Regions from separate parts of the Rhizobium bangladeshense genome, predicted to be linked through region 2. Evidence: predicted binding sites of a transcription regulator. Region 2 holds the regulator's gene; each other region holds the start of a gene.

Region 1 (5,453 bases), 720 kb from region 2:
GCTGCGCAAGAAGGGCGTCGTCTCGAAGTTCGTCGAGTTCTTCGGTCCAGGCATGGACAACATGCCGCTCGCCGACCGTGCGACGATCGGCAATATGGGGCCGGAATACGGTGCGACCTGCGGCTTCTTCCCGGTCGATGGCGAAACCATCAACTACCTCACCATGTCCGGCCGCACGCATGACCGGATCGCCCTTGTCGAAGCCTATTCAAAGGCCCAGGGCATGTGGCGCGAAGGCGATGGTTCGGATCTCGTCTTCACTGACACACTGGAACTCGACCTCGGCGACGTCGTACCGTCGATGGCCGGCCCGAAGCGTCCGGAAGGCCGCATCGCGCTCGAAAACATCGCTTCAGGTTTCGCGACGTCGATGGAAGCCGACTACAAGAAGCCGGGGCAGCTCAACAACCGCTACGCTGTCGAGGGCACCGATTTCGATCTCGGCCATGGTGACGTTGCGATTGCCGCCATCACCTCCTGCACCAACACCTCCAACCCGTCGGTGCTGATCGCTGCCGGCCTTCTCGCCCGCAACGCCGTCGCCAAGGGCCTGAAGACCAAGCCGTGGGTCAAGACCTCGCTCGCGCCCGGATCGCAGGTCGTCGGCGAATATCTTGCCAAATCCGGCCTGCAGGCCGACCTCGACAAACTCGGCTTCAACCTCGTCGGCTTCGGCTGCACCACCTGCATCGGCAATTCCGGTCCGTTGCCGGCGCCGATTTCCAAGACGATCAACGACAAGGGCCTGATCGTATCCGGCGTGCTGTCCGGCAACCGTAACTTCGAGGGCCGTATTTCGCCTGATGTCCAGGCGAATTACCTCGCTTCGCCGCCGCTCGTCGTCGCCTACGCTCTCGCTGGCACGGTCCAGAAGGACCTGACCAAGGAGCCGATCGGCGAAGACCAGAACGGCAACCCGGTCTATCTCAAGGATATCTGGCCGACTTCGCACGAGGTACAGCAGTTCATCCAGAAGTACGTGACACGCGAACTCTACGAAACCAAATATGCCGATGTCTTCAAGGGTGACGTCAACTGGCAGGCCGTTCAGGTTCCGCCGGGCCAGACCTATGCCTGGGACGACAACTCGACCTATGTCCAGAACCCGCCCTATTTCGTCGGCATGGGCAAGAAGGGCACCGGCGTCTCAGACATCAAGGGCGCTCGCGTCCTCGGCCTGTTCGGCGACAAGATCACCACCGACCACATTTCTCCGGCCGGTTCGATCAAGGCGGCATCGCCGGCCGGCGCCTATCTCATCGGCCATGACGTCGCCGTTGCCGACTTCAACCAGTACGGCACGCGGCGCGGCAACCATGAAGTGATGATGCGCGGCACCTTTGCCAATATCCGCATCCGCAACCACATGCTTGGCCCGAACGGCAAGGAAGGCGGCTACACCATCCACTATCCGTCGAAGGAAGAGACCTCGATCTACGACGCCGCCATGCAGTACAAGGCCGAAGGCGTGCCGCTCGTCATCTTCGCCGGTGTCGAATATGGCAATGGCTCTTCGCGCGACTGGGCTGCCAAGGGCACCAACCTGCTCGGCGTCAAGGCCGTGATCGCCCAGTCCTTCGAGCGCATCCATCGTTCGAACCTGGTCGGCATGGGCGTCATCCCCTTCGTCTTCGAGGAGGGCACGACCTGGCAGAGTCTCGGGCTCAAGGGCGACGAGCTCGTCACCATCGAGGGGCTTGATAAGATCAAGCCACGCGAGAGGAAGATCGCCAAGATCAGCTATAGCGACGGCTCCGTGAAGGAAGTTCCGCTGCTGTCGCGCGTTGATACGCTCGACGAGGTGATCTACCTCAACAATGGCGGCATTCTGCAGACGGTTCTGCGCGATCTCGCTGCCTGATTTTTAAGAGACCTCACTGATAATGGCCGCCGGAAAGCAGTTTCCGGCGGCTTTTTCTTGGCGGCGACAGTCTTTTCCAGAGGCTCACCTCAGGCGCGTTCCGGCCGAGTTGCGGTCTCACCCGTTCGTGATTTTTCGTTTGGAGCCGGAAGGATTATTCGTACGTTCATATCTCAGGGCCTTCGGTTCCAAACGCCGTCGGCGCTGAAAAAGAGGTGCAGGTGAATGTCCCCCCGTTTCTTGATTCCGCTGATCGCCGGTGTTGCTCTTGCAGGCTCGTTGCATGCCGAAGACGGCAAGCCCAGAGGCGTTGTCGAACTTTTCACGTCACAGGGTTGCTCCTCCTGTCCTCCCGCTGATGCCGCTTTCCGCAAACTGGTCAACCAGGGCGATGTCATCGCCCTCGCCTATCACATCGACTACTGGAATTATCTCGGCTGGGCCGATACGCTGAGTTCCAAGGAAAATACCGAGCGGCAGTACGGCTATGCCAGGACGATGGGCCGCAGCAACGTTTATACGCCGCAGGTCATCGTCAACGGACGCGGCCATCTTGCCGGCGCCGATCTGAACGGCATCAACAGCCGGATCGACAGCTACAGCAGCGAAGGCAACGGTCTGACCGTTCCGATCAGCGCCACGATGCGCGGCGACGAGCTGGAGATCAAGATCGGCGCCGGACAGGGCAAAGCCAATGTCGTTATGGTCTATTTCGACAAGGAGAAGACGATCAACGTCGAAAAGGGCGAAAATAGCGGAAAGAAGATCTCCTATCTGCACAGCGTCACCAATGTCGAAACCGTTGGGATGTGGGACGGCAAGGCGACCAGTCTGACGCTGCCGGCGAGCGTCCTGCAGCGTCCGCAGCTCGAGGGTTGCGCTATCCTGCTGCAGACGGCGACGGCGGACGGCGACCCGGCGGCGATCCTCGGCGCGACCGTGGTGATGGCGGGAAAAAACATCTGATATTCCACCCGTTTACGGGTGGAATGCCGGGCGGCCCGGCCGAGCGTATTCGGGGCTGGGGTTAAGGTCGATACGCTCCGCCGGGCCCTTTGGCGCGCTGGCGCCAAACCGGGATGCATAAATCCCCCGCAAATGAGGCGCTGTTTTGACTGAAATGCGGCAGTGCGGAGAAAGCGTCCTTTCTCCCCAGGCCATCGTACCTGCCTGCGTGGCGCCGCAGTGCGGCCTAAAGTGACAGGCCGCGCTCTTGCAATTTGCGGCGGCTCGGGCAAACTGTCACTCTCCTGTCACAAGCGGAGGCCTTGGAGACCTGATGACAGATCAGCCGGATTTGCGACACGGCGAAAGCCGCTCCGTCGACAATGGTTCCTCGGTCGTCGTCGATCTCAGGGAATACAAACAAAGCAAGGACCCGCTTCCGGTGACCTTCCACCGGCGCGAGCTGGATGCGATCCTCTGGATCTACGGCCGTATGGTCGGCGAGGGAGAATGGCGCGATTACGCCATCGATCATCTGAGGGACAGGGCGGTTTTTTCAGTCTTCAAGCGCTCCGGCGAGATGCCGCTCTTTCGGATCGAGAAGAACCCGAAGCTTGCCGCCAAGCAGGGCGCCTATTCCGTGATTAATATCAACGGCATGATCCTGAAGCGCGGTCACGAGTTGAACCAGGTGTTGAAGGTGTTCGACAAGGCCCTGAAGCTCGTCGACAAGTAGGCTTATCAACCCGCAAATAATGTGCCGGGATAGGCGGCCGCATCCGGATTGGTCGTCATGCCCTCGCCGAGGGCGCGCTGCATGAACATCGTGTCCAGCCAGCGCCCGTGTTTATATCCGGTGCCCCTCATCAGACCGACCTCCTCAAAGCCGGCTCCGCGATGAAGCGCGATCGAGGCGGGGCTGGCGCCGCCGATGACGGCAGCCATCTGTCGAAAGCCGAGCACGGTGCAGCGTTCGATCAGTTCGGTAAGGAGGGCCTTGCCGATACCTCGGCCGCGGGCTTCAGGCGCCAGATAGATCGAATCCTCCACCAGCCAGCGATAGGCGGGGCGCGTGCGAAAAGCCGAGGCATAGGCGTAGCCGAGCAGTATCCCGTCTCCATTTACGGCGGCGATATAGGGATAGTGCTGGCTGACGATCGCGGAGAAACGCTGGGCCATCTCGGCTTCGGACGGCGGTGCAATCTCGTAGCTCGCAACGCCATTTAGGACGGCTTCGCGATAAATACCGGCAATAGCGGAGATATCGGCTTCGGAGGCATCGCGCAACAGGAAGGACATTCGGCAACAAATCCATCGAGGGAGGTCTTTCAAACCACTCCGCTGAAGCCAGCGCAATAAAAAAGGCGGCCCGGAGCCGCCTTTTTCGATCGTGATAGACCTGCTTATTTACGGTTGCCCATGAACTGCAGCAGGAACATGAAGAGGTTGATGAAGTCGAGATAGAGCGTCAGCGCACCCATGATCGCCTTGCGGCCGGCAACAGCGACGTCATCAGCTTCGTAGTAGAGTTCCTTGATCCGCTGCGTGTCGTAGGCGGTGAGGCCTGCGAAGATCAGCACGCCGATTACCGAGATCGCGAACTGCAGCGCGGACGAAGCCAGGAAGATGTTGACGAGCGACGCGATGATCAGACCGAACAGGCCCATGATCAGGAACGAGCCTATCGCCGACAGGTCACGCTTCGTCGTGTAGCCGTAAAGCGACAGCGCGCCAAAGGAGGCGGCGGTCACAAAGAAGGTCTGTGTGATGCTTGACTGGGTGTAGACCAGAAAGATCGACGACAGGGACAGACCCACCAGCGCGGCATAGACCCAGAAGGTGGTCTGCGCGGCGGCCACGCTCATCCGGTGAATGCGGAAGCTCAGGAAGAAGACAGCCGCGAGAGGCGCAAGAATCACGACCCAGCGCAAGGGCGACTGGAACAGAAGCACGCCGAATTGGGTGAGCTGGCCGTCCTGGACCGCGAAGTTGAAGCCAAGATATGCGGCCACGCCCGTGATCGCCAGGCCCAGCGCCATCAGGTTGTAGACCTTGAGCATATATGCGCGCAGGCCTTGATCAATCATCTCGCCGGTCTGGACGCGGCTTTGATAGTTACGAAGATCAGCCATAGTTTCCTCTTACAAGCTCCGATGGAGATACGGTGTCGGGTTTTCGACCCGGGCGCCGCTGCGGAGCTCCAGCATGCCTGCAGACAATATGAGGCCTTCACCCATCGCAAACAAGGGGCTTGCGGGGGCTGCGCCGGTTAAATCGGCGTAAGGTGAAGGCTTTTCGGCCGCGCTATCTACCTAAAGCTCGCGCAGTACGGGCGCCGCCTTCTGTCCGAGGATGCGCCAGGTGCCGATGAGGCCGATGCCGACGGTGAGCACCAGTGCGGTGACGAGCGTCAGTCCCGCCACATCGGGCAGGAAGGTGGACGGCAGGCGCATGATGCGGGCGACGATGAACCAGGCAGCGGCGGCGCCGGCGATCAGCGAGAAAATCGCGGTCGCGAGCCCGAGGATCAGATATTCGTAGCTGAAGGCGCGGATCAGCATGGCGCGGGTGGCGCCGAGCGTCTTCAGCACCACGGCGTCGTGGGTGCGTGCCCGATTTCCGGCGGCGAGCGCACCGGCAAGAACGA
Region 2 (5,453 bases):
ACCGGCGACCTTGAGTTCACCTCGCCGCAGACACTGGTTGCCTTCGCCCTTGGCATCACGCTGTTCTGCATCACGCTTTGCCTCAACATCTATGCGCTCTACATCGTGCGCAAATATCGGGAGCAGTACGAATGACGAATATTGTTTCTCCCGTCGCCGGAACCATTTCCAAGGCGCCGCCGCGCCGCGATATCGGCATCAAACGCCGCTATGCCGCCGAGCGCCGGTTCCAGGCCTATGGCATCGCCGCCATCGCTTTCGGCCTCATCTTCCTCTTCATCCTGCTGTGGACGGTGATCGGCAAGGGCTACACGGCCTTCCAGCAGACGTCGATCACCCTGCCGATCGAATTCGCCGAGAAGACGATCGACCCGAACAACAAGCGCGCGACCGACCCTTCGGTGCTGATCGCCGCCAACTATCCGGTTCTGCTGCGCGATGCGATCGTCAAGCAGCTGAACATCAATGCATCCAGCCGTCCCGATGTGCGTGAGGCCACGGCCATGCTTTCCAAGGGCGCGCCGATCCAGCTGCGTGACATGGTGGTCGCCGATCCTTCGATCATCGGCAAGACCGTCAACGTCACGCTGCTCGCTGATGCTAATATCGACAGCGCCAACAAGGGCCAGATCGACCTTTCGGTCGAGGAGAAGAACCGCAAGGTCAGCGACAAGCAGGTCGGCTGGATGAACGAGCTGAAGGCGAGCGGTGCGCTGACCAAGGAGTTCAACACCGGTCTCTTCGTCAATGGCAACTCCAGCCGCCCGGAGGCTGCCGGCCTCGGCGTCGCCCTCATCGGCTCGCTGTATCTGATGCTGATCGTGCTGGTTCTGTCTCTGCCGATCGGCGTGGCAGCCTCGATCTACCTCGAGGAGTTTGCGCCGAAGAACAAGCTGACGGACCTGATCGAGGTCAACATCAACAACCTCGCCGCGGTTCCGTCGATCGTCTATGGTCTGCTCGGCCTCTCCGTCTTCATCAACTTCATCGGTCTGCCGCGCTCGGCTTCACTGGTCGGCGGCCTGGTGCTGACGCTGATGACCCTGCCGACGATCATCATCGCCACCCGCGCCGCACTGCGCGCCGTGCCGCCCTCGATCCGCGCTGCAGCCCTGGGCCTCGGCGCTTCGAAGATGCAGATGGTGTTCCACCATGTCCTGCCGCTTGCCATGCCCGGCATCCTCACCGGCACGATCATCGGTCTGGCGCACGCGCTCGGTGAAACCGCGCCGCTGCTGTTGATCGGCATGGTCGCTTTCGTCGCCAATGCACCGACCACGCCGCTCGATCCCTCGACGGCGCTGCCCGTGCAGGTCTATATGTGGGCGAACGAGGCGGAACGCGCCTTCGTGGAGCGTACTTCGGGTGCCATCATCGTCCTGCTCCTGTTCCTGGTTGCCATGAACATGGGTGCCATTCTCTTGCGTCGTCGCTTCGAGCGCCGCTGGTAAACGGAGTTAAACATCATGAACATGTTGACGGAAGCTGCAGTTGAAAAGGCGCTGGATCAGAAGATGAGCAACGTCCCGTATAAGATGATCGGACAGGATGTCTCCGTATACTACGGCGAGAAGCGCGCGCTTTTCGATGTCAACCTGAACATCCGCGAAAACACCGTAACCGCCCTGATCGGTCCTTCCGGCTGCGGCAAGTCGACCTTCCTGCGAAGCCTCAACCGCATGAACGACACGATCGAGGGTTGCCGCGTCACCGGCAAGATCACGCTGGACGGCGACGACGTCTATGATCCGGATATCGACGTCGTCGAACTTCGCGCCCGCGTCGGCATGGTTTTCCAGAAGCCGAACCCGTTCCCGAAGTCGATCTACGAAAACGTCTCCTACGGCCCGCGCATCCATGGTCTCGCAAAGTCGAAGGCCGATCTCGACCAGATCGTCGAGACCAGCCTGCAGCGCGCCGGCCTCTGGAACGAGGTCAAGGACCGCGTGCACGAGTCCGGCACCGGCCTCTCGGGCGGCCAGCAGCAGCGCTTGTGCATCGCCCGCGCCGTTGCCGTCAGCCCGGAAGTCATCCTGATGGATGAGCCCTGCTCGGCGCTTGACCCGATCGCCACCGCCAAGGTCGAGGAACTGATCCACGAGCTGCGCGAGAATTACACGATCGTCATCGTCACCCACTCCATGCAGCAGGCCGCGCGCGTTTCGCAGCGCACCGCCATGTTCCACCTCGGCAACCTCGTCGAGGAGAACGACACCGACAAGATGTTCACCAATCCGGACGATCCACGTACCCAGGACTACATCATGGGTCGCTTCGGCTGATTGCGGCGATCCGAAGCCTTCCCGTTATTCGAGGACAAAGCCCAATGGCATCGACACATATTTATTCTGCCTATGATGATGATCTGAAGTTCCTGTCCAGGCGGATTTCCGAAATGGGCGGCCTGGCCGAACAGATGGTCGCGGAATCCGTCCGGGCGCTGGTCAACGGCGACACGGCGCTGGCGCAGAAGGTCATCTCCGACGATGTGATCCTTGATCACACCGAGCGCGAAATCGGCGACAAGGCGATCGTCACCATCGCCCGCCGCCAGCCGATGGCCGCAGACCTGCGCGAAATCATGGGTTCGATCCGCATCGCCGCCGATCTCGAACGCGTCGGCGACCTCGGCAAGAACACAGCCAAGCGCGTCATCGCCGTGCAGAGCACCGGCGTTCCCCGCAAGCTCGCCCGCGGTCTCGAGCACCTGTCCGAGCTGGCGCTGGTCCAGCTCAAGGAAGTGCTCGACGTCTATACGACGCGCGCCGCCGACAAGGCGACCGCCATCCGCGAACGCGATAACGAGATCGACGCGATGTACACGTCGCTGTTCCGCGAGCTGCTGACCTACATGATGGAAGATCCGCGCAACATCACGAGCTGCACGCATCTGCTCTTCTGCGCCAAGAACATCGAGCGCATCGGCGACCACGCCACCAACATCGCCGAGACTATCTACTACATGGCAACGGGCGCCCAGCCGGAAGGCGATCGCCCCAAGGATGACAGCGCCAACACTGTCGGCGCCGCGACGGAATAATCGTCACGAACCAGCGGACCGGGCCAGCCGCCCGGACCAACCACTTGCGTGCGCGCCCGTTCGGGGCGCGCAAAGAGGTCGCAGCCAATTTCTGAAGATGCGCAGGACGCCTGCTTAATCGCCCCGGTTTAAGGCTTTTGCGCGAGGAGACGGACACGCATGATCCCGAGAGTCGCAGTTGTTGAAGACGAGGAAGCCCTGAGCGTACTTCTTCGCTATAACCTGGAAGCGGAAGGCTTCGAGGTCGATACCATCCTGCGCGGCGACGAGGCCGAAATCAGGCTTCAGGAGCGCACGCCCGACCTTCTGATCCTCGACTGGATGCTGCCCGGCGTCTCCGGCATCGAACTCTGCCGGCGCCTGCGCATGCGGCCGGAAACCGAGCGGCTGCCGATCATCATGCTGACGGCGCGCGGCGAGGAGAGCGAGCGCGTGCGCGGGCTGTCCACCGGCGCCGACGATTACGTCGTGAAGCCGTTCTCGACCCCCGAACTCGTCGCCCGCGTCAAGGCGATGCTGCGCCGTGCCCGCCCTGAAGTGCTGTCGTCGGTGCTGAAATGCGGCGATATCGAGCTCGATCGCGAAACCCATCGCGTCCACCGCAAGAGCCGCGAGGTCCGCCTCGGACCGACCGAATTCCGCCTGCTGGAATTCCTGATGTCGTCGCCAGGCCGGGTCTTTTCCCGCTCGCAGCTGCTCGACGGCGTCTGGGGCCACGACATCTATGTCGACGAACGCACCGTCGACGTCCATGTCGGCCGCCTGCGCAAGGCGCTGAATTTCTCCAACATGCAGGACGTCATCCGCACCGTCCGCGGCGCCGGTTACTCGATGGAGGCCTGAGGTTGAGGAGAGTGCATGTGGCCGGCGCTCCCGCCCGTGCAGCGGTTCCCAGGCCCTTCATCGCACCGGCGCTGGGTATGAGCCAGCACGGCCTCACCTCGGTCATCCAGGCACCACCTCTCCTCCGTCATCCCAGGGCTTGACCCTGGGATCCATGCGGCTGGCGCTGCGGGAGGAACGATGGCATTCAGCTGCAGGGAAGTTATCGAAGCCGAGTGCCTGTTGTGGATCCCAGGGTCAAGCCCTGAGATGACGGAGTGTGGGTTGGCGTTCTAGCCTAACGCCCGCTGATGCAGCTTGTGAAGCGGCGCTTTTGCCGCAAATTCATCGCGCCTGCGAGGGCTGTGCGTCTCGGCGCCACCTCTCCATCGCGCCTGCAGAGCCAACCTGTCCAGGCACCATCTCCCCTCCGTCATCCCAGGGCTTGACCCTGGGATCCATGCGGCTGGCACTGTGAGAAGCGCGATAGCATCGAACTGCAGGGAAACAATTGAAGTGGTGTGCTTGGTTGCGGATCCCAGGGTCAAGCCCTGGGATGACGGAAAGTGTGGTCGGCTTTGCTGCCAAACACAAAGGTCGCTTCCCCACTCCGATCATAAAAAACGGGCCACTCGGCCCGTTTTTTTGTCCGTGGATGCAGCCCGCTCAACTTGCCCGTGCAGCCGCCCGGCGCCGTTCGTTGACCGGCTGGTAGGCAAGCTTCTGATGATAGCCGCAATAGGGTGAGTTGTCCGGGGACTCGCAGCCGCAGAAATGGAAGTCTTCCTTCAGCGGATCGCCGACCGGCCACTTGCAGGTGCGTTCAGTCAGCTCCGTCAGGCCAAGGCGGCGGGAAATCGGCACGACTACGTTGCCGGCCGGCACATATTCCATCTCCTCGACCGCATCGACCTCGATCTCTTCCTTCAGCATCGTTGCGCCCTGCTGGCGGGTAACGGTGCGGGTGGTGATCCGGGAGGCGTAGTTCGGCGCACGCGGCGCTGAAGTCTGGCGCTTCGGCGTGCGCGCCGCTGTGGCTGTGCCGCCGGCCTTGGCACGGCCGGGAAGGCTCAGCCGGTGCACCTTGCCGATGACGGCATTTCGGCTGACCCCGCCAAGCTGCGCCGCGATCTGGCTGGCACTCAGTCCTTCCGACCAAAGCTTCTTGAGTTTCTCGACCCGCTCGTCTGTCCAGTTCATGCCCTGTCTCCACCTTTTGCGTTGGTGATGGCAGAATCCCTCACCGTTGTCCCGGAAGCCTCCGAAACAAGAAACGCCTGATCAATTTTGGTGACTAGTTCCGCCGCATGCAGTCTAGTAATTGAACTTTAACCTAGTGTGAGGCTGACTCCGTGACAAGAGTCGCGGGAATCCGGATGAATCGAATTTCAAGTTTTCCCCAACTTGCTGCCTCCGCGTGTCATTTCTGCAATAATGCCTGTTGAAGGCCGGAAACGCCCCTGTACTAGCTTGCTGCATGCGCTAAGGCCGCAGTTTTGTTGACATTGCAGCGCGAAAAGGAAATAGTACCGCTTGCCGCCGAAAGGCGGCATTTTTAATTTGTCGGGCTTGGTGTCTTTAGCCGGAGTCC
Region 3 (5,453 bases), 1.0 Mb from region 2:
TCCGTATGAATTCACGTCATGGGCGTTTTTCTGGCTTTTGGCCATGCAGGCCTTGGCATATACAAATGCCATGAACATTGCGACCCCCATCGACGCCAAATCCCCGAAGCTGGACAGCAAGATCGGCCACACGGCCTGTCCGCACGACTGTCCCTCCACCTGCGCATTGGAGGTCGAGATATCCGAGGACGGCCGCATCGGTCGGGTGCGCGGCGCGGGCGACCATTCCTACACTTCGGGCGTCATCTGCGCAAAGGTCGCCCGTTATGCCGAACGGCTCTACCATCCCGACCGCCTGATGCATCCCCTACGCCGCGGCGGCCCCAAAGGGGCAGGGCAATGGCAGCAGATTTCCTGGGACGACGCGCTGGATGAGATTGCCGAAGCCTTCTTGAAGGCCGAGGCGAGGGACGGCAGCGAGGCGGTCTGGCCCTATTTCTATGCCGGCACGATGGGTTGGGTGCAGCGCGATTCGATCGATCGCCTGCGCCACGCCAAGCGCTATTCCGGTTTCTTCTCCTCAATCTGCACCAACCCGGCCTGGACCGGCTTCACCATGGCGACCGGGGCGCTGCGCGGCCCCGACCCGCGCGAGATGGGCCGCACCGATTGCGTCGTCATCTGGGGCACCAATGCGGTCTCGACCCAGGTCAATGTGATGACCCACGCCATCAAGGCGCGCAAGGAACGCGGCGCCAAGATCGTCGTCATCGACATATATGACAATCCGACGATGAAGCAGGCCGATATGGCGCTGATCGTCAAGCCGGGCACGGATGCCGCACTTGCCTGCGCCGCCATGCATGTCGCCTTCCGAGATGGCTATGCTGATCGTGATTATATGGCGAGATATGCCGATGATCCCGAAGGTCTCGAGGCGCATCTGAAGACCAAGACCCCGCAATGGGCGGCGGCCATCACCGGCCTTTCGGTCGAAGAGATCGAAGCCTTTGCCCGCCTGGTCGGCACGACGAAGAAGACCTTCTTCCGCCTCGGTTACGGCTTCACCCGCCAGCGCAACGGCGCTGTCGCCATGCATGCGGCCGCCTCCGTCGCTACCGTTCTCGGGTCCTGGCAGTATGAGGGCGGCGGTGCCTTTCATTCGAACAGCGATATCTTCCGCATGAACAATGCGGAGCTGACCGGCCGATCGATGAAGGATGTCGACATCCGCATGCTCGACCAGTCACAGATCGGCCGAGTGCTGACCGGCGATGCGGTGGCGCTGCGCCATCGCGGACCGGTAACGGCGATGCTGATCCAGAACACCAATCCCGCCAACATCGCCCCCGAGCAGCGCCTCGTCAGACGCGGCTTTGCCCGCAACGATCTCTTTGTCGCTGTCCACGAGCAGTTCATGACCGAAACGGCCGAGATTGCCGACATCGTGCTGCCTGCGACCATGTTCGTCGAGCACGACGATATTTATCGAGCCGGCGGCCAGAACCACATCCTGCTCGGGCCTAAACTGGTCGAGCCTCCGTCTGGCGTCCGCACCAACCTCTTCGTGATCGAGGAACTGGCAAAACGTTTGGGCGTCGCGGATCGCCCGGGTTTCGGCTTCACCGCCCGCGAAATGATCGACCGCATTCTTAAATCGAGCGACCTGCCGGACTACGACCACTTCCTCGAACACAAATGGTTCGATCGCCAGCCGGTTTTCGAGGAGGCCCATTATTTGAACGGCTTTGCCCATCCCGACGGTAAGTTCCACTTTCGCCCCGACTGGATCAATCAGCCGGCGCCGAACAAACCGCCGGCCGCGATCGGCGCGCTCGGGCCGCATGCCCAGCTGCCAGCGTTCCCCGATCAGGTCGACGTCATCGAGGTCGCCGATCCGGAGCATCCCTTCCGTCTCGCTACGTCACCGGCTCGCAACTTCCTGAATTCGAGCTTCTCCGAGACCAAGACCTCCCGTCAGAAGGAAGGCCGGCCCGAGGTAATGATCAATCCTGTTGATGCCGAAGCCAACGGCATCGTCCATGGCGATCTTGTCCGCATCGGCAACACTCGCGGCGATCTCCGCCTCCACGCCCGTATCACCACCGAGGTGAAACCGGGCGTGCTGATTGCCGAGGGGCTCTGGCCGAACAAGGCGCATGTAGACGGCGAGGGCATCAACGTCCTTACGGGCGCCGATCCGGTCGCGCCCTATGGCGGAGCGGCCGTGCACGACAACAAAGTCTGGCTTCGCAAGGACGCAGCATGATGCAGTCGAAATCACGGGTGGAAATAGTCGGCGAGGAAACGCTGTCGAATGGGTGGACGCGGTTGAGCAGCTATCTGCTCGACTATATCGACCGTAACGGCGCGACCCAGCGGTTGAAGCGGGAGGTCTATCACCGCACGCCGGCCGCCTGCATTCTGCTTTATGATCCGAAACGCGATCTCGTCGTCCTTGTCCGCCAGTTCCGTCTTGCTGTGCATATGAACGGCGATCCCGCCTGGGTGATTGAAGTGCCGGCCGGACTTCTCGACAACGATCATCCCGAGACCGCGATCCGCCGCGAGGCGATGGAGGAGACCGGATATCGCCTGCGCGAGGCGCACTTTCTCTTCAAATGCTACATGTCGCCGGGTGCGATCACCGAAGTCGTCCACTTCTTCGCAGCCCTGATCGACACCACCGACCGGGTGGCCGAAGGCGGCGGTCTCGATGAGGAGCATGAGGATATAGAGGTGCTGGAAATTCCGCTCGACGAAGCCGCGCGGATGATCGAGACCGGCGAGATTTTCGACGCCAAGACGATCATGCTTTTGCAATGGGCCGCGTTGAACAGGGATAGAATCAGGTAGCGGGTAGGGACGACTGCGAGGGAATTGTCGATTGCCCCACGACAGCTCCGGCATTGAGCTGCAGCGCTCGGAAATTCATACCTCTGTCACGAAGCGGTTCTATCCGCTGCGGTTTATCGATTATCGGATGCAGTCAGGAGAAAGCCCATGTGGCTCAGCAATTTCACCCTCGTGCTCCCGGACGAGGTGGTGAGCGAAGGGTCAGTCCGTGTCGAGGACGGCGCCATCGCCGAGATCAGGCCGGAGCCGGTCGCGCAGGCTGCGATCGATGGCGGCGGGCGGCTGCTGATGCCGGGCTTTGTCGACCTGCACGGCGATATGATCGAGCGCGAGATCGCGCCGCGGCCGAATGCGACGATGCCGATCGATTTCGGGATTCACGAACTCGACAAAAAACTTGCCGCCGCCGGGATCACTACGGCCTTTGCCGCCGTCTCTTTCGCGACCGAAAGCGTCTATGGTCACGTCCGCTCGCTGGAGACGACGTCGGCGGTGATCGAGGGCATCAACCAGCTGCGTGATGATCTTCTGGTCGACCACCGCGTCCATGCCCGTTACGAGATCACCAATGTCGGCGCCGCTCCCGCACTCGAGCGGTTGTTGAATGCCGATCAGATCGATATGGTGTCCCTGACCGACCACACGCCGGGCCAAGGTCAGTACAACAACCTGCAAAGCTACATCCTCAGCATTTCCGAGCGCCGCGCAATCTCCGAGGAAATTGCAGCGGAGATCGTCGCCAAGCGCATCGCCATGCGCAACAATCCCGAGATCGAGGCGAAGCTGAGGGAGATCGTCGCGCTTTCGCTGAAACACAAGCTGTCGCTCGCCTCGCATGACGATGACAGCGTCGAAAAAGTCGCCGAAATGCATGATCTCGGCGTCACCATAAGCGAGTTTCCTGTCACCGCACCTGCGGCCGAAGAGGCGCGCCGGCGGGGCCTCTGGACGCTGATGGGTGCTCCGAACGCGCTGCGCGGCCAGTCGATGTCAGGCAATCTCAGCGCCCTCGATGCCGCAAGGGCCGGTCTCTTGGGCATCATCGCCGCCGATTATCATCCGGCGGCCTTCGTTCCCGGCATCTTCAAGCTCGCGGATATGGTCGAAGGCGGCCTGCCGGCCGCCGTCGCCATGGCGACCGGCAACGCAGCCCGCTCCGCCGGCCTCCTGGACCGCGGCGAGATCGCCATTGGCCAGCGCGCCGATCTGGTCGCTGTCGAGCGGGGTGAGATCAACCGCATCCGCGCCACCTTCCGCGCCGGACGCTTCGTCTACAGCGATGGCACGCTGCATCCGCTGCGGGCGCTGGCCGCTTGATGCATTACCCTAATTGTGTTTTCGCCCCTCACCCGAACCCTCTGCTCGTAAGACGGGGAGAGGGGACGTGCCATGCGAGGGGTTTGCAGGAGACCGAGAAGGTGCGGCATATCCCCTTTCGCCGTCAAAACGGGAGAAGGTGCCGGCAGGCGGATGAGGGGCAGCCCTCGAATCAGAGCCATTGAGACAAGCCAGAGCAGCATAAGGCGTTGTCAGATTTCGGTAGCTGTCCGAACTGCCCCACATGGAAATGCGCTTTATGCGCTGTCGCCAATCATAGAAATAAGCAGAGCCTTAGGCGCAGCGGTCAGACCCCCAGCACCCACAGCCTTGCCGCCTTCCATCGTCACGCGGCCTTCGGCAAAGAGCCGCAGTGCTTGCGGATAGATCTGGTGCTCGACGGTGAGCACGCGCGCGGCTAGGCTTTCGGCCGTGTCGCCGGAGAGAATGGGGACGGCGGCCTGGCCGATCACCGGTCCCTCATCCATGCCTTCGGTGACGAAATGCACGGTGCAGCCGGCAATCCGCATGCCGGCATCGATGGCGCGCTGGTGCGTGTGCAGGCCCGGGAACAACGGCAGCAGGGAAGGATGGATGTTGAGCATGCGGCCTTCATAACGCTGGATGAAGGTCGCGGTCAGCAGCCGCATATAGCCTGCCAGGCAAAGGATGTCGGGCGAAAGGCTGTCGAGCGCGGAAAAGATCGCCACCTCATGCGCTTCCTTGCTCGCATAGTCCTTGCGCGGGAAGGCGAAGGTGGCGATGCCTTCGGCCTCCGCCTTGGCAAGGCCCCCGGCCTCTGCCCTGTCTGATATCACGCCGACGATTTCGGCCGGATAGTCGGCGGCCTTGGCCGCCGCAACCAGCGCCATCATGTTGGAGCCGCCGCCTGATATGAAGACGACGACGCGTTTGCGCGGCGTGGTCATATGGCAAGCGTGCCCTTGTAGACCGTACCGGCAGCGCCTTCGTCACGGGCGATCATGCGGCCGAGCGTGACGACCGCTTCTCCTTCGGCTTCGAGCGCCTTCGATACCACGCCAACATTCTCTTCGGCGACGACGACGATCATACCGATGCCGCAGTTGAAGGTGCGCAGCATTTCCTTGGCTTCGACGCCGCCCGTTTTGGCAAGCCACGAGAAGACCGGCGGCACATTGATGGCGGCAAGATTGATCTCGGCCGCCAGATGCTTCGGCAGCACGCGCGGAATATTCTCCGGGAAGCCGCCGCCGGTGATGTGCGCCAGCGCCTTCAGCGCGCCGGTCTCGCGGATCGCCTTCAAGAGCGGCTTGACATAAATACGCGTCGGCTCGAGTAGGGCTTCGCCGAGCTTCTTG

What was found. The regulator PhoB, encoded in region 2, activates phosphate uptake and scavenging genes when phosphate is short. The targets are predictions, from matches to a motif close to TGTCATNNANCTGTCAT.
Region 1: a site for PhoB is predicted at 3,102-3,118, ahead of J2J98_RS20055 (DUF2794 domain-containing protein). Genes of this name have one in related genera too.
Region 3: a site for PhoB is predicted at 2,870-2,886, ahead of J2J98_RS07410 (alpha-D-ribose 1-methylphosphonate 5-triphosphate diphosphatase). Genes of this name have one in related genera too.

What each region holds. Positions count from the first base shown of each region.
Region 1 is NZ_CP071612.1:4,155,717-4,161,169, reverse strand. Features, by position in the region: gene acnA (aconitate hydratase AcnA) at 1-1,861, shown strand, start outside; gene J2J98_RS20060 (DUF1223 domain-containing protein) at 2,087-2,827, shown strand; gene J2J98_RS20055 (DUF2794 domain-containing protein) at 3,141-3,542, shown strand; gene J2J98_RS20050 (GNAT family N-acetyltransferase) at 3,548-4,105, opposite strand; gene J2J98_RS20045 (Bax inhibitor-1/YccA family protein) at 4,210-4,938, opposite strand; gene J2J98_RS20040 (ABC transporter permease) at 5,119-5,453, opposite strand, start outside.
Region 2 is NZ_CP071612.1:512,967-518,419, forward strand. Features, by position in the region: gene pstC (phosphate ABC transporter permease subunit PstC) at 1-135, shown strand, start outside; gene pstA (phosphate ABC transporter permease PstA) at 132-1,451, shown strand; gene pstB (phosphate ABC transporter ATP-binding protein PstB) at 1,467-2,282, shown strand; gene phoU (phosphate signaling complex protein PhoU) at 2,327-3,040, shown strand; gene phoB (phosphate regulon transcriptional regulator PhoB) at 3,200-3,883, shown strand; gene J2J98_RS02505 (GcrA family cell cycle regulator) at 4,529-5,062, opposite strand.
Region 3 is NZ_CP071612.1:1,525,884-1,531,336, forward strand. Features, by position in the region: gene J2J98_RS07400 (molybdopterin-containing oxidoreductase family protein) at 71-2,209, shown strand; gene J2J98_RS07405 (NUDIX domain-containing protein) at 2,206-2,796, shown strand; gene J2J98_RS07410 (alpha-D-ribose 1-methylphosphonate 5-triphosphate diphosphatase) at 2,944-4,113, shown strand; gene purN (phosphoribosylglycinamide formyltransferase) at 4,371-5,042, opposite strand; gene purM (phosphoribosylformylglycinamidine cyclo-ligase) at 5,039-5,453, opposite strand, start outside.